2 regions of the Kribbella sp. NPDC051137 genome follow, and region 2 is predicted to be linked to the other one. Evidence: riboswitches for the same ligand, from Rfam matches in the RefSeq annotation. Region 2 holds a riboswitch; the other holds the start of a gene.
The links. Region 2 has a riboswitch for S-adenosylmethionine ahead of AB0M51_RS05015 (aminotransferase class V-fold PLP-dependent enzyme). Riboswitches for the same ligand answer to the same signal wherever they lie in the genome.
Positions count from the first base shown of each region.

Region 1: it holds a riboswitch for S-adenosylmethionine, as region 2 does, so the genes downstream of both, thrC (threonine synthase) here and AB0M51_RS05015 (aminotransferase class V-fold PLP-dependent enzyme) in region 2, are expected to answer to the same signal.

Region 1 is NZ_JBFBBI010000010.1:107,365-114,592, forward strand. Features, by position in the region: gene AB0M51_RS41820 (Fic family protein) at 1-976, shown strand, start outside; gene AB0M51_RS41825 (DNA-3-methyladenine glycosylase 2 family protein) at 1,006-1,953, shown strand; gene AB0M51_RS41830 (cation:proton antiporter) at 1,976-3,202, shown strand; SAM riboswitch class I at 3,268-3,407, shown strand; gene thrC (threonine synthase) at 3,421-4,686, shown strand; gene AB0M51_RS41840 (ubiquitin-like small modifier protein 1) at 4,683-4,958, shown strand; gene AB0M51_RS41845 (zinc-dependent alcohol dehydrogenase family protein) at 4,979-5,983, shown strand; gene AB0M51_RS41850 (prolyl oligopeptidase family serine peptidase) at 6,024-6,827, shown strand; gene AB0M51_RS41855 (hypothetical protein) at 6,880-7,228, opposite strand, start outside.
Region 2 is NZ_JBFBBI010000001.1:1,055,442-1,062,669, forward strand. Features, by position in the region: gene AB0M51_RS05010 (prolyl oligopeptidase family serine peptidase) at 1-1,549, shown strand, start outside; gene AB0M51_RS05015 (aminotransferase class V-fold PLP-dependent enzyme) at 1,560-2,927, opposite strand; SAM riboswitch class IV at 2,944-3,057, opposite strand; gene AB0M51_RS05020 (DinB family protein) at 3,154-3,669, shown strand; gene AB0M51_RS05025 (DUF6351 family protein) at 3,744-5,837, shown strand; gene AB0M51_RS05030 (DUF4184 family protein) at 5,856-6,644, shown strand; gene AB0M51_RS05035 (DNA translocase FtsK 4TM domain-containing protein) at 6,696-7,228, shown strand, end outside.

The DNA.
Region 1 (7,228 bases), on a different contig from region 2:
CGACGACGCCGCTGCTGCTCTCGACGACGAGGAAGCGTTGAGCGCGGACGACCGCACGTTCGCAGAGATCCGCGGCTACCGGCAGGCGCTCGGCTACGTCCTGGCGATGGCGAAGGATCCTGATTTCCGGCTGGACGTGTCCGCCGTTCGCGGCATGCACTTCATGATGCTCAGTCACGATCTGTCGAAAAGCCCGGGCAGCTATCGGCAGGGCGTGGTCTACGTCCACGACGAGGCCAGCGGGCAGAACGTTTACGAGGGGCCACCTGCGGAGGACGTACCGGCTCTTGTGTCCGAGCTGACCGACAGCCTGATCGTCACCGATCCCGCGGACCCGTTGGTGCAGGCCGCGATGGCGCACCTGAACCTGGTGATGATCCATCCCTTCCGCGACGGGAACGGCCGGATGGCGCGGGCATTGCAGACGTTGGTCCTGTCTCGTGGCGGGATCGGTGAGCCGGCGTTCTCCAGCATCGAGGAGTGGCTGGGTAGCAACACCGAGGAGTACTACGCCGTGCTGGCGGCGACCGGTGCCGGCGCCTGGCGTCCGGAGCGGTCGGCCGATCTGTGGGTGAAGTTCAACCTGCGGGCACATCACATCCAGGCGCAGACGGTTCGGCGGCGTTACCGCGAGGCCGGGAAGCTGTGGCAGGCGTTCGACGAGCTGATCGAGCAGCATGGGCTGGCCGAGCGGGTCGCGGACGAGCTCTTCGACGCATCGCTGGGCTTCCGGATGCGTCGCGCAACCTACGTGCGTCGTGCGGGCATCGAGGAACGAACCGCGACGCGGGATCTCGCTCGGCTCACCGAGCTCGGGTTGCTTCGCGCGGTCGGTGAGACGAAGGGCCGGCACTACGTGATGGGCCAGACGCTGGCAGACGTCGTACAGGGCGTGCTCTCGAACCGGGACACGATCGTCGATCCTTACCCCTGGATGCGCGAGCGCTTGGCGGCGGTGCCCAGACCGGCGCGATAGTTGTCGGTGGGGTGGGTAAGACTTGGTGGGTGAGTTCGGTGGTGCGGGTCTGGCGTCCGGGGCGGGTGGTGGATCCGCATTCGGTGATCGGCGGGTTGCGGAAGGGGCCTGGTGATCCGGCGTATGTGTTCGACGCGGGGCGGCGGACGGTCTGGCGGGCCACGCGGACTCCGGACGGGCCGGTGCTGCTGCGGTTGACGCCGTACGGCGGGACCGTCGAGGCGGAGGCGTGGGGGCCGGGAGCCGGGTGGGCGCTGGACGGCGTACCGGAGCTGCTGGGGGAGCGGGACAGCTGGGACGGGTTCGAGCCGTTGCCGGAGCATCGGGCGCTGGTCGACGCGGCGCGGCGGTTCCCGCATGTCCGGGTGCCGCGGTCGCGGGCCGTCTTCGAGGCGATGGCGGCGGCGGCGATCGAGCAGGTGGTGACGGGCAAGGAGGCGTTCCGCGCGTGGCGGTTGCTGCTGCGTGAGTACGGCGAGCCCGCGCCGGGGCCGCGGGAGCAGGGCAACCGGGTGATGATGGTGCCGCCGGCGCCGGAAGAGTGGCGGCTGATCCCGTCCTGGCAGTTCCTGCGGGCGGGCGTGGAGAACCGGCGGTCGCGGGTGGTGCTGACGGCGGCGTCCCGGGCGCGGGCTCTGGAGCGGACGCTCGAGCTGACCGACGGCGCGGAGATCGAGCGGCGGCTGCGGTCGTTGCCGGGGGTCGGGGTGTGGACGGCGGCCGAGGTACGTCAGCGGGCCCACGGTGACGCGGACGCGTTCTCGTTCGCGGACTACCACGTGTCCCGGAACGTCTCGTACGCGCTGATCGGCGAGGAACTGGACGACGACGGCTGCGCCGAGCTGATCGAGCCCTACCGCGGCCACCGCTTCCGCGTCCAGCGCCTGCTCGAGCTCGCCGGCATCGGCCACCCACGCTTCGGCCCGCGCAAGTCCCTCCCCACGCACACTCCGGGAGCCACGCATCGCTTGAGGTAGCCGTGGGCACCGGTTCCACACAATGATCATCGACGGGGACGGTCTGTACCTGGTGGCAGGCCTGGCGCTGCTGCTCGGCGCGGTCCTGCCGCGGCTGCTCGCCCGGTACGCCGTTTCCGCGCCGATCGCCTTCCTCGGTGCCGGCCTGCTCCTCGGGTTCGCCGTCGACCGCACCCACCTCAGCCCGATCGCCCAGCCGACGCTGACGAAGCACCTGGCGGCGCTGACCGTGATCGTCGCGCTGATGGGCGTCGGGCTCGCGATCGACCGGCCGATCAGCCTGCTCACCTGGGCGGTCACCTGGCGTTTGCTGTTCATCGCGATGCCGGCCGGGATCGCCGCGCTGGCCGGGGTCGGCTGGCTGCTCGGACTCGCCCCGGCCACGGCGCTCCTCATCGCGGCGGTGCTGGCGCCGACGGACCCCGTACTCGCGTCCGACGTCCAGGTGGAAGGACCGACGACCGGCGAGGACGCCGAGCTCGACGAGGACGACGAGGTGCGGTTCGCGCTCACGTCCGAGGCCGGGCTGAACGACGGGATGGCGGCGCCGTTCGTCTACCTGGCGGTGTTCATCGCGACCAAGAACCTGTCAGGGTGGCAGTGGGTCGCCTGGGACGTGATCGGGAAGTCGCTGATCGGCACAGCGATCGGGTTCGGCGCCGGCTGGCTGCTCGGGCGGATGACGTTCTCGGCGCCCGCTCGGAGCCTGCGGCTGTCGGAGTCGCGGGAGCCGATCCTCGCGTTGGCCCTGACGGTGGGTGTCTACGGACTCACGCAGGTGCTGCACGGGTACGGGTTCATCGCCGTGTTCGTTGCGGCGCTCACACTGCGGTCGGTGGAGAGCAAGCACGAGTTCCACGGCGAGCTGCACGACTTCATCGGTGAGCTCGAACACATCCTCACCTGGGGCATCCTGCTGCTGCTCGGCGCGGCGGTCACCGCCGGGCTGCTGAAGCCGCTCACGCTCAGCGGCGCCGCCGTCGGCGTACTGCTGGTGTTCGTGGTTCGTCCGCTGTTCGGGTGGCTGTCGCTCCTGCGGTCCGGATTGCGGCGGTCGGAGCGGTGGGCCACCGCGACGTTCGGTGTACGAGGTGTGTCGTCGGTGTACTACCTCGCCGCGGTCGGGGCGAGCTTCCGCGCCGACCTGCCGTGGCTGTGGGCGACACTGGGGTTCACCGTCATCCTGAGCGTGCTCGTGCACGGGATCGCGTCGACGCCGGTGATGCGGTTCCTGGAGCGCCGGCGCTGAGATTCGTCGTCTCGGATGGTGGGATCACAGGACACAATATGGACCCAGTTGGGTAATCTCGGGGGAGCTCATCCAGAGGGACTGAGGGAAACGGCCCGCTGACGTCCCGGCAACCCTCCCCGCCGTACGCCCGTCCGGGCCGACAGCGAGGGACCGGTGCCAAATCCGTCCCGCGCCGAGATCCGGCGACCGGGGAAGATGAGAGGGGAACCTCACTCATGAGCCTGACCGCCGCCGGCACCCACACCCTCCGTGAAGGTGCCTTTGGCAACGGTACGCACCTCAGCTGTCGCGCCTGCGGCGCGAAGTCCCCGCTGGGTCCGTTCTACGCCTGTATGGAGTGCTTCGGTCCGCTGGAGGTCGGGTACGAGTACCCGACCATCACCCGCGAACAGATCGAGGCCGGCCCGAAGAACATCTGGCGCTACCAGCCGCTGCTCCCCGTCCCCGTCGACGTGGCGAGCTTCCCGAACACCGAGCCCGGCTACACCCGGCTCGTCGACGCGCAGAACCTGGCCCGCGAGCTCGGCCTGCGCAAGCTGTGGGTGAAGGACGACTCCGGCAACCCGACGCACTCCTTCAAGGACCGGGTGGTCGCCTCGGCCTTGAGCGCGACCCGCGAGCTCGGCATGAAGGTCTTCGCCTGCCCGTCCACCGGCAACCTGGCGAACGCGGTCGCCGCGGCCGCCGCCCGGGCCGGCATCCGCTCCGTAGTCTTCATCCCGAAGGACCTCGAGCGGCCCAAGATCATCACCACCGCCGTGTACGGCGGGACGCTGGTCGCCGTCGACGGCAACTACGACGACGTGAACAAGCTCGCCTCCGAGATCGCCGGCGAGGAGGAGGGCTGGGCGTTCGTCAACGTCAACGTCCGCCCGTACTACTCCGAAGGCTCCAAGACGCTCGCCTTCGAGATCGCCGAGCAGCTCGGCTGGCGGCTGCCGCAGCAGATCGTGATCCCGGTCGCGTCCGGCTCCCAGCTGACCAAGATCGACAAGGGCTTCACCGAGCTCGGCAAGCTCGGGCTGGTCGACGCGACCGACTACAAGGTGTACGGCGCGCAGGCGACCGGGTGCTCCCCGGTGGCGCAGGCGTTCCGCGACGGGCACGACGTGGTCAAGCCGGTCCGCCCGGACACCATCGCCAAGTCGCTGGCGATCGGGAACCCGGCGGACGGGCCGTACGTGCTGGACGTGGCCCGCCGTACCGGCGGCGCCATCGAGGACGTCAGCGACGACGAGGTCGTCGAGGGCATCCAGCTGCTGGCCCGGACCGAGGGCATCTTCGCCGAGACCGCGGGCGGGGTGACGGTCGCGACGCTGAAGAAGCTGATCGCGACCGGGCAGCTCGACCCCGAGGCCGAGACGGTGATCATCAACTCCGGCGACGGGCTGAAGACGCTCGACGCCGTGGCCGACCGGGTCGGCCCCAAGGTGACCATTCCCGCGTCGTACGACGCCTTCGTGAAGGCAGGCCTGCAGTGAGTGTGAGTGTGCGCGTCCCGACCATCCTGCGGCCCTACACCCAGGGTGCCTCCGAGGTCTCGGCCGAGGGCGGCACCCTGACGGAGGTGCTCGACTCGCTCGACACGTCGTACCCCGGCATCAAGGGCCGCGTCCTGGACGAGTCCGGCGAGCTCCGCCGCTTCGTGAACGTCTACGTCGACGATGACGACGTACGGTTCGCCGAGGGCCTGCAGACCGCGATCAAGGACGGCGGCCAGGTCTCGATCATCCCCGCCGTCGCCGGCGGCTGACCTCGACCTGAGCTGCTGCGATGCGAGCAGTGGTGGTGTCGGAGTACGGCGTACTGCCTGAGGTGCGGGAAGTCGCGGAGCCTTCGGTGGATGCCGGTTCGGTCGTCTTGAAGGTCGAGGCGACCGGGCTGTGCCGGAGTGACTGGCATGGGTGGATGGGGCACGACTCCGACATCGTGTTGCCGCATGTGCCTGGGCATGAGCTTGCCGGGACGATCGCCGCGGTCGGGGCCGGGGTGTCGGGGTGGGCGGTCGGTGATCGGGTCACCACGCCGTTCATCTGCGCGTGTGGTCGGTGCGAGCAATGTCTCGAGGGCAACCAGCAGGTGTGTCCGAACCAGCTCCAGCCGGGGTTCAACTACTGGGGCTCGTTCGCCGAGTACGTCGCCGTACCGTACGCCGAGGTGAACCTGGTCCGGCTCCCCGACGACATGACCTTCGCCACCGCCGCCGGCCTCGGCTGCCGTTTCGCCACGTCGTTCCGCGCCGTCCACCAGGTCGGCAAGGTCACCGCCGGTGAACGCGTCGCCGTCTTCGGCTGCGGCGGAGTAGGCCTGTCCGCCGTGATGATCGCCTCCGCGCTGGGTGCCGAGGTCATCGCGATCGACACCAACCCTGACGCGTTGGCCCTCGCCCGCACCTACGGCGCCGCCCACACCCTCCAACCCCCTGCGGACCTCACAGAAGTCGGCCGTCCCCACGTCACCATCGACGCGCTCGGGTCGAGCGACATCGTCCAGCAAGCCCTGCAGGCCCTCCGCCCCCGCGGCCGCCACGTCCAGATCGGCCTCCTCCCCGCCGGCGTGAACCTCGACGTCGGCCGTCTGATCGGCCAGGAGCTCTCCTGGCTCGGCAGCCACGGCATGCCCGCCCACGCCTACCCCGAAATGCTCAACCTAGTTGCTTCCGGCAACCTGAACCCCGCCGACCTCGTCACCCGCACCATCACCCTCGACGAAACCCCCGCCGCCCTCGCAGCCCTCACCCACACCACCCCCGCCGGCGTCACCGTCATCACCCCGTAGCTCTGGCCCCCGCAGCCCCGGTCGTGCAACGTTCGGGTCCGTGACCGAGGAGGTGGCCGACCTGATGCCGGACGGACGATCCGAGCTCAAGGACATCTGCTACGCCACCGAGGGTGGCATCGCCCTTCACCTCGACGTGCTCGGTCCGGAACCGTTGCCTGCAGCGCCTCTTCCGACCGTCGTACGGATCGACGGCTGCCCGGGCTGGGGACCAGGCGATCGCTCGTCCGCACTCCTGCCGTTCGCGAACCCCGTCCTCGCCCGAGCCGGCTTCCTGACCATCGCGATCTCCGTCCGCCACAGCGGACAAGCCGTCTTCCCCGCGCAACTGGACGACGTACAGGCGGCCCTGCGCTGGGTCCACCGCAATCCCCTCGGCCTCCCGATCGACCCCGGCCGGGTCGGCGTCTGGGGCCAGTCCGCCGGCGGCCACCTGGCGGCGCTGGCCGGACTGCACCGATCGCGTCGTACGCCGATCCACGCAGTTGTGACGATCAGTGGTCCGAGCGACTTCCTTCGTCCCGGCGGCGATCTCCGCATCGACCGGTCCTCGCCCGTCACCGCTCTGGTCGGAGGCAACGTGACCACCCACCACGACCAGCTCCGAGCGGCCAGCCCTGTCACACATGTTGCCGCAGGTGCGCCTCCGTTCCTCATCGTCCACGGCACCGCCGATGAAACCGTGCCGTACGAGCAGGCCGAACGCCTCCATCAAGCACTGCTCGCCGTCGGCGCCTCCTCGCGCCTGCTGCCGGTCGTGGGCGGAGACCACGACCTCCGGGCTGCTCGGTACGACGTGGCGCACGAGGTCGTGCGGTTCTTCGGGGAAGTGTTGAGCGGGTGATTTGCGGAGCTTTTTGGGCGGTGGGCGCGGGTTTGTTTCCGGTGAGGGGGCGCTAGAGGCGGATCAGGTAGACCGTGGGTGGGCGGCCGGTGCGGCCGTGTTGCTGGGTGCCGGTGGGGGCGGCGAGGCCGGCGCGTTCGAGGCGTTTGAGGACTCGGCGGGCGGTGCGGAGCTGGACGGCGAGGTGGTCGGCGACGTCCTGGGTGGTGAGGCCGTCGGGGAGGGTGGCGGTGAGTTCTCGCATCCGGGCGAGGGTCTGGGTGTTGAGGCCGACGCGGCGGGCCAGCAGCGGGAGGCTTTCGGTGCCGCGGATCGTGGACGGCTGCTCGCCGGTGGGTTCGATCACGATCTCGACGTCGTCGGACATCGACACCACACCGGCGACGGTGCCGATCGACGCG
Region 2 (7,228 bases):
CTCGGAGGCCAAGTTCAGCGAGGCCACCTGGCTCCCGGACAGTTCGGCGTACCTGTACCTGCACTACCCGACCAGTGGGCGGAGCGAGGGTACGGAGACCACCTCGTTGTCCGGTGGGCGGCTGATGCTGCACCGTGTCGGTACGGCGCAGTCGGACGACGAGCTGGTGCTGAGCTTCCCGGGCAACGACCGGTACTTCCTGATGCCCGAGGTGTCCGACGACGACCGGTACCTCGTCGTCCACATCACCGAGGGTACGGACCCCAGCACGCGGCTGTGGGTGTACCCGATCACCGGCGACGGGCTGGGCGAGCCGGTGAAGGTCGTGGACGAGTTCGCCGACGAGATCGCCTTCGTGCGGATGTCGGGCGACCAGCTGGTGCTGCGGACCGACCGTGACGCGCCCCGCGGTCGCGTGGTGCTGTCCGACCTGGCCGGCACGTTCACCGACCTCATCCCGGAGAGCGACTCCACGCTGCAGGCAGTGCGCGCCACCGCGGACGGCCTCGCCACGTTGACGCTGGTCGACGCCCAGTCGGTGCTGACGCTCTACGCGGTGGACGGCTCCGGCGCGCGCGTCGTCGACGTACCTGGTGGGGGAGTGGTCGGCTTCAACGCCGGACCGAAGTACGACGAGCTCTTCATCGGCCTGTCCACGACGACCGACCCGACGTTGTCGTACGTCGTGTCCACCGGTTCAGGCGACGTACGCGCGCTGCCTGAGCTGGTGCGTGGGACTGACGGCTTCACGCCTCCTCAGGTCACCGTGACCCGTCGCAACGGGCCCGTGCCGTACTTCTTGATCACCCGCTCCGACCTGGGGTTCGAGAAGCCGCGCCCGACCCTCATGTGGGGGTACGGCGGGTTCCGCATCCCGATCCAGGCCGACTACCGCCCGGGCTGGCCGGCGTGGCTGGCTGCCGGCGGAGTGCTGGTCATCGCGAACCTGCGCGGTGGCGGCGAGTACGGGAGCGAGTGGCACGACGCCGGACGGCTCAAGAACAAGCAGAACGTCTTCGACGACTTCATCGCGGTCGCAGAGGACCTGCGGGACACCGGTGTGACCACACCAGCGCAGTTGGCGATACACGGTCGCAGCAACGGCGGTCTGCTGGTCGGAGCGGTCATGACCCAGCGGCCGGACCTGTTCGCGGTCGCACTGCCCGGTGTGGGCGTGCTGGACATGCTGCGGTTCCACCTGTTCACCGTGGGAGCCGCGTGGGCTTCCGACTACGGTCTGCCGAGTGACCCGGAGCAGTTCGAGGACCTGCTGGCCTACTCGCCGTTGCATCGAGTCAGCGACGGAACGGCGTACCCGGCGACCCTTGTGGTGACGGGCGATCACGACGACCGTGTGGTGCCGCTGCACAGTCACAAGTTCATCGCTGCGCTGCAGCATGCCCAGTCCGGTCCGCAGCCGGTCTTGACCCGGGTGGAGGTCAACACCGGCCATGGCTTCGGTAAACCTGCCGCGATGGTCGCGTCGGAGTGGGCGGACCTACTGGCGTTCGCTGCTCACCATGTAGGTCTCGTACCTCCTGAGCAGTAGGAGGAATGCCTCACCAGATCCGCGGTGCGTGGAGGTCGCGGGGATCGTCGGCCGGCTGACAGCCGTGCGCGCTCTCCGTGTACTCCGTGCGTGGACCGGTGGTGGCCAGCGTGCGTACGGCGTCGACGAGCCGGTCCACGTGCTCGCGGGTGGTCCCGAGGCCGAGGCTGGCGCGGACCGCCGTACCGTGCTCGGGGGAGTTCGCGAGCAGGTGACCGACCAGCGGGTGGGCGCAGAACTTCCCGTCCCGGACGCCGATGCCGTACTCCGCACTCAACGCCGCGGACACCAGCGTCGAGGTCAGGCTGTCGATCGTGAAGCACACGGTGCCGACCCGGTCCGCGTCCTCGCCGAAGATCGAGTATGTCGTGACGCCCTCGAGCTGGGCGAGCCCGGTGCGCAGCCGGGCCAGCAGGCTGCGTTCGTGCTGCTCGATCGCGTCGCGGTGCTTGGTGATCGCGGCGCAGGCGCTGGCCAGCGCGATGGCGCCGATGACGTTCGGGGAGCCGCCCTCGTGCCGCGCGGGGCCGGTCGACCAGACGACGGTGTCGCCGGTGACGGCGTGGGTCGCGCCGCCGCCGTACAGGTACGGGTCCGCGGCGTCGAGCCAGTCGGAGCGGCCGATCAGTGCGCCGGCGCCGTACGGGGCGTAGAGCTTGTGGCCGGACACAGCGACCCAGTCGACGTCCAGGGTGGCGATGTCGACCGGACGGTGCGGGGCGAGCTGCGCGGCGTCCAGGCAGACCCGGGCGCCGTGGGCCTTCGCCACCTTCGCGATCTCGGCGATCGGGAAGATCTCACCGGTCACGTTGGAGGCGCCGGTGATCACGACCAGCCGCGGGCCCTCGGGGGCCTCACGGAGCGCGTCGGCGACGTTCGTCACGGCCTCGGTCCGGCTGGCGGGCGCCTTGAGCCGGACGGTCCGCTCGGCCGGCCAGGGCAGCAGCGCGGCGTGGTGCTCGGACTCGAACACGATCACGGTCGCGTCCTGCGGTACGGCGTTCGCGAGCAGATTGAGCGCGTCCGTGGTCTGCCGGGTGAAGATCACCTGGTCCGTGGGGCGTGCGCCGACGAAGGCGTGCACCTCCGCGCGGGCCCGCTCGTACCACTGCGTCGTGATCCGGGAGGCGTACCCGTTGCCGCGATGCACCGACGCGTACGACGGCAGCGCCGCCTCGACGCTGGCCCGTACCGACTCCAGGCACGGTGCGCTCGCGCCGTGGTCGAAGTTCGCGTAGTCGGTGACCCGGCCGTCGGCCAGTGGGACCAGCAGGTCCGAGCCGACGGTCGCGGGGATGTTGCCGGCGGCGAGCTGGCGCCGGCCGGCCGGCCGCGGGGCGGTGCTGCTGGCCGGCTCGAGAATGGACAGGATCGACATGGATCTGCTCCCAGGAAGTCCGCGCTTGCCGAACGGGGTATCCGCACGGCCTGGTCTTCACCCGGGGCACCCCACCGCGGAGGAGGGTTGCCGGCCAGCGAGCCGGGGCTTGTCGCTGGCACTCATGACCTGCCGAGAACGGTAACGAACGGGATACGGGCACCGCCAGTGCGTATCTCATGTGATGAGATGGCCGAACGCATCGTGGGACGACGTGAGGATGACGATGACCTGGACTGCCCCTGCGGTCGAGCGGCCGGACGGCTCGCTGACGGCACCGGAACGCGAACTGCTGCGAGGCTATCTGGATTTCTACCGCAGCACGCTGCTGCTCAAGTGCGCCGGGCTGACCGCGGAGCAGCTGGCCGAGCGGCCGTCGCCGCCGTCGAACCTCTCGCTGCTCGGCCTGATCCGGCACCTGACCAAGGTCGAGCGGATCTGGTTCCGGATCCACTTCGCCGACGAGCCGGCCGAGCCGCTGTTCGCGCCCGAGCTCGGCAAGGACGCGGACTTCGAGCGGATCGACCCGGCCGAGGCGCAGGCGGCGTACGACGGGCTGATCGCGGAGTGGAAGCTGTCCGACGAGGCCGCTGCCGGGCGTTCGCTCGACGACCGGTTCACCTTCGGTGGGACCGAGTCGACGCTGCGGATGATCTACATCCACCTGATCGGCGAGTATGCGCGGCACTGCGGGCACGCCGACCTCGTGCGGGAGCAACTGGACGGCACGACCGGCGCCTGAAGTGGTCCACTCCGGCTGGAAACCGATTACCACGAACTCTTCCGACCTCGGACCTGCTGTGATCGACTCATCACATGAAGCGACCAGCCGCCCTCGTTGCACTTCTGACCGCGATGTTCGCCGCCGTCCTGGTGACACCTGCCGGCGCGGCTTCCGACGTACGGATCGAGGTCTTGTCCACGCCGCGCGCCGACATGGTGAGCGACGGCAACGTGCTGCTCGGGATCACCGGGCAGCACCTGGACGACCTGAAGATCCGGCTGAACGGGCAGGACGTCAGTAGCGCGTTCACCCGTCAGCAGGACCGCCTGATCGGCGTCGTCCAAGGCCTCACCGACGGATCCAACACGGTCACCGCCGCCTCGTCGCGGCTCGTGATCACCAACCATCCGCGCAGCGGACCGCTGCTGGCCGGCCCCCACGAGACGCCGTACGTCTGCGGTACGGCGGACTTCGTCACGCTCGCCAAGGTCAAGCTCGGCCCGCCCTCCGACGCGAACTGCACGGTGCCGACCCGCGTCGACTACCTGTACCGCTCCACGGTCGACCGCTCGCTCAAGGTACTGCCGGCTTCCACTCCGGCCGACCTGGCGACCACCACCACGTCTGACGGTCGCACGGTGCCGTACATCGTCCGGGTCGAGACCGGCGTCATCAACCGGTCGATCTACGAGTACGCCGTACTCAACGATCCCGCCGGCGGTGAGCCGAGCGTCGTGAAGCCGCCGAGCGGGTGGAACGGCCGGCTGGTCTACACGTTCGGCGGCGGCTGCCCCGGCGGGTGGTACCAGCAAGGGAGCGGGACCGGCGGTGTCAACGACGACGTACTGCTCGGGCAGGGGTACGCCGTGGCGTCGTCGAGCCTGAACGTCTTCGGTATCAACTGCAACGGCGTGCTCGCCGCCGAGACCATGTCGATGACGCGGGAACACATCCTGGAGACCATCGGCGTTCCGCGTCAGACCATCGGCTGGGGCTGCTCCGGCGGTTCGTACCAGGTCTTCCAGATCGCCGACGACTACCCGGGGCTGCTGGACGGGATCGTCGCGTCCTGCGTGTTCCCGGAGGTCGGGTTCGCGACGTTGCACACGATCACCGACGCCTTGCTGCTCGACCACTACTTCAAGTCCGCGACCGGCTGGACCGACGAGCAGAAACGGGCTGCCGCGGGCTTCGGCAAGGTCGGCACGATCGCCAACCTCGCCGGTGCCGGCCGCCGGATCGACCCGCGGGTCTATTGCCCCGCGCAACTACCTGTCGAGGACCGCTACGACCCGGTGACGAATCCGGACGGCGCGCGCTGTGACGTCTACGACCACCAGGTCAACATCTGGGGCAAGGACCCGCGCACCGGCGCTGCCCGGCGGCCGCTGGACAACGTCGGGATCCAGTACGGCCTGGACGCCCTGAACGCGGGCAAGATCTCGGTCGCGCAGTTCCTCGACCTGAACAAGACGGTCGGCGGCTTCGACACCGACGCCAACTTCGTCCCGGCCCGGACCGTCGCGGACCCGCAGGCGATCAGTACGGCGTACCGGACCGGGCAGCTGATCAACGGCGGCGGGGGACTGGCCGGTACGCCGATCATCGACTACCGGCAGTACTGGGACGAGCAGCCGAACGGCGACATCCACCTGATCTTCCACTCGTTCTCGCTCCGCGAACGGTTGCGCAAGGCGAACGGTGACGCCGGCAACCAGATCATGCTGGTCCAGGCGGGCGACGCGCCGGGCGGCTTCAGCACGAAGAACCCGGTGCTGACCGACGCGCTCGCCTCCCTCGACCGGTGGATGGATGCGGTGGACGCGGACCACGGCCCGGGTTCCCCGCACGCAAAACTGATGCGCAACAAGCCCGGCGCGCTGACCGACGCGTGCTGGAGTCCGACGAACGAGAAGATCGTCGAGACGCAGGTCGACGGCATCGGCACGACACGGTGCAACACCTTCTATCCGGTATGGCCGGCGCCGCGACAGGTGGCCGGTGCGTCCGTTGCCAACGACATCATCAAGTGCCGTCTGCAACCGCTGAACAAGGCCGACTACAAGGTCAAGCTGACGTCCGTGCAGTGGAAGGCGTTGCGGCAGACGTTCCCGAACGGTGTCTGCGACTGGTCGGCACCTGGGGTCGGGCAGCAGCCTCTGGCGGGCAGTTGGCCGACGTTCTGACCCAATAGGCTGCGGGGTGTGCCCTTCACCCTGGCCCACCCCGCAGCTGTCCTCCCGCTGGTCCGGCGGCCGTTCGTGGCGTCGGCGCTGGTGGCCGGTGCGGTGGCACCCGACCTGCTGTACGTCGGCGCGGTCTACCGGATCGCCACGCAGTACATCAACGGGAACTTCACGCTGACGCTCACGCACAAGTTCACCTCGGCGTTCTGGCTGGACCCGCTGCTGGCGTTGCTGCTGCTTCTGGTGTTCAACCTGGTCGTGAAGCGCCCGCTGATCGCTCTGGCGCCACCTGCCTTGGCTGCACGGCTGCCTGCTGGTCGACTCCATGTCCCCGGCGTCAAGGTCCTGCTGTGGACCGTGGTGTCTGCTGTCGTCGGCGCGTTGACCCACGTCGTGTGGGACTCGTTCACGCACGGCGACGGGTACTTCGTCCGCCGGTTCCCGGACTCCGTCGGTGACGTCAACCGGATCCTCCAGTACGTCAGCACAGTCGGCGGCTGCCTGATCCTGGCGATCTGGCTGTACCGGTGGTACCGGCGTACACCTGCAACGGTCACCGTGGGTGACAAGCTGCCCGCGTGGATCCGGTACGGCGTACTGGGCGCTCTCCTGGTGTTCGCAGCAGTCGGTGCGATCGTCGAGCTCAACCGGGTGGAGGGCGACCTGGCGGGGGAGACCGCCGTACGGGTGATCCTCTCCGGCCCGGTGTCCGGCGGGCTGGCCGCGCTCGGGTGGTACCTGATTGTGTGGCACCTGGCGCGACTACGCCGTGTAGTGCGCCGTGATGCTACGGATGGGACCGTGTGATCGGCGTGTGACACGTGGGACTCGTGGGGTGGTCGGGGTAGCCTGATCAGTATGGCGACCCGCACGTCTTCCCCGGCGCGGGCGCAGAAGTCAGCAGCCAAGCGGCCGAGTACGGCCCGTTCGGCGGCTGGTGGACGCCCCCGTCCGTCAGGCGCCCAGAAGCGTGGGCAGAGCTCGAAACGTGGTGGATCATCCGCCGCGCGGACCAGCACGCCCAAGAACAGCGGACCGGGGCCCTTCGCGGCCGCCATGCTCGCTCTCGGTCGTGGAGTGATCAAGGTCTGGATCGGCATCGCGCACCTGCTCGGCAGCATGGTGAGGGGGATCGGTCACAGCGCCCGCGACCTCGAGCCGGAGCACCGCCGTGACGGTGCCGGCCTGTTCCTGATCGGCCTCGCGATGGTCGTCGCCGCGGCGATCTGGTGGGACCTGCCCGGATCCGTCGGCAACGCCGTCCGGACGGTCGTCGGCGGCAGCATCGGCATGCTCGGCTGGGCCCTGCCGCTGATGCTGGTGGTGATCGCGGTCCGCACCCTGCGGCACCCGGACCGCAACGGCCCGGCCGGCCGCCAGGTGATCGGCTG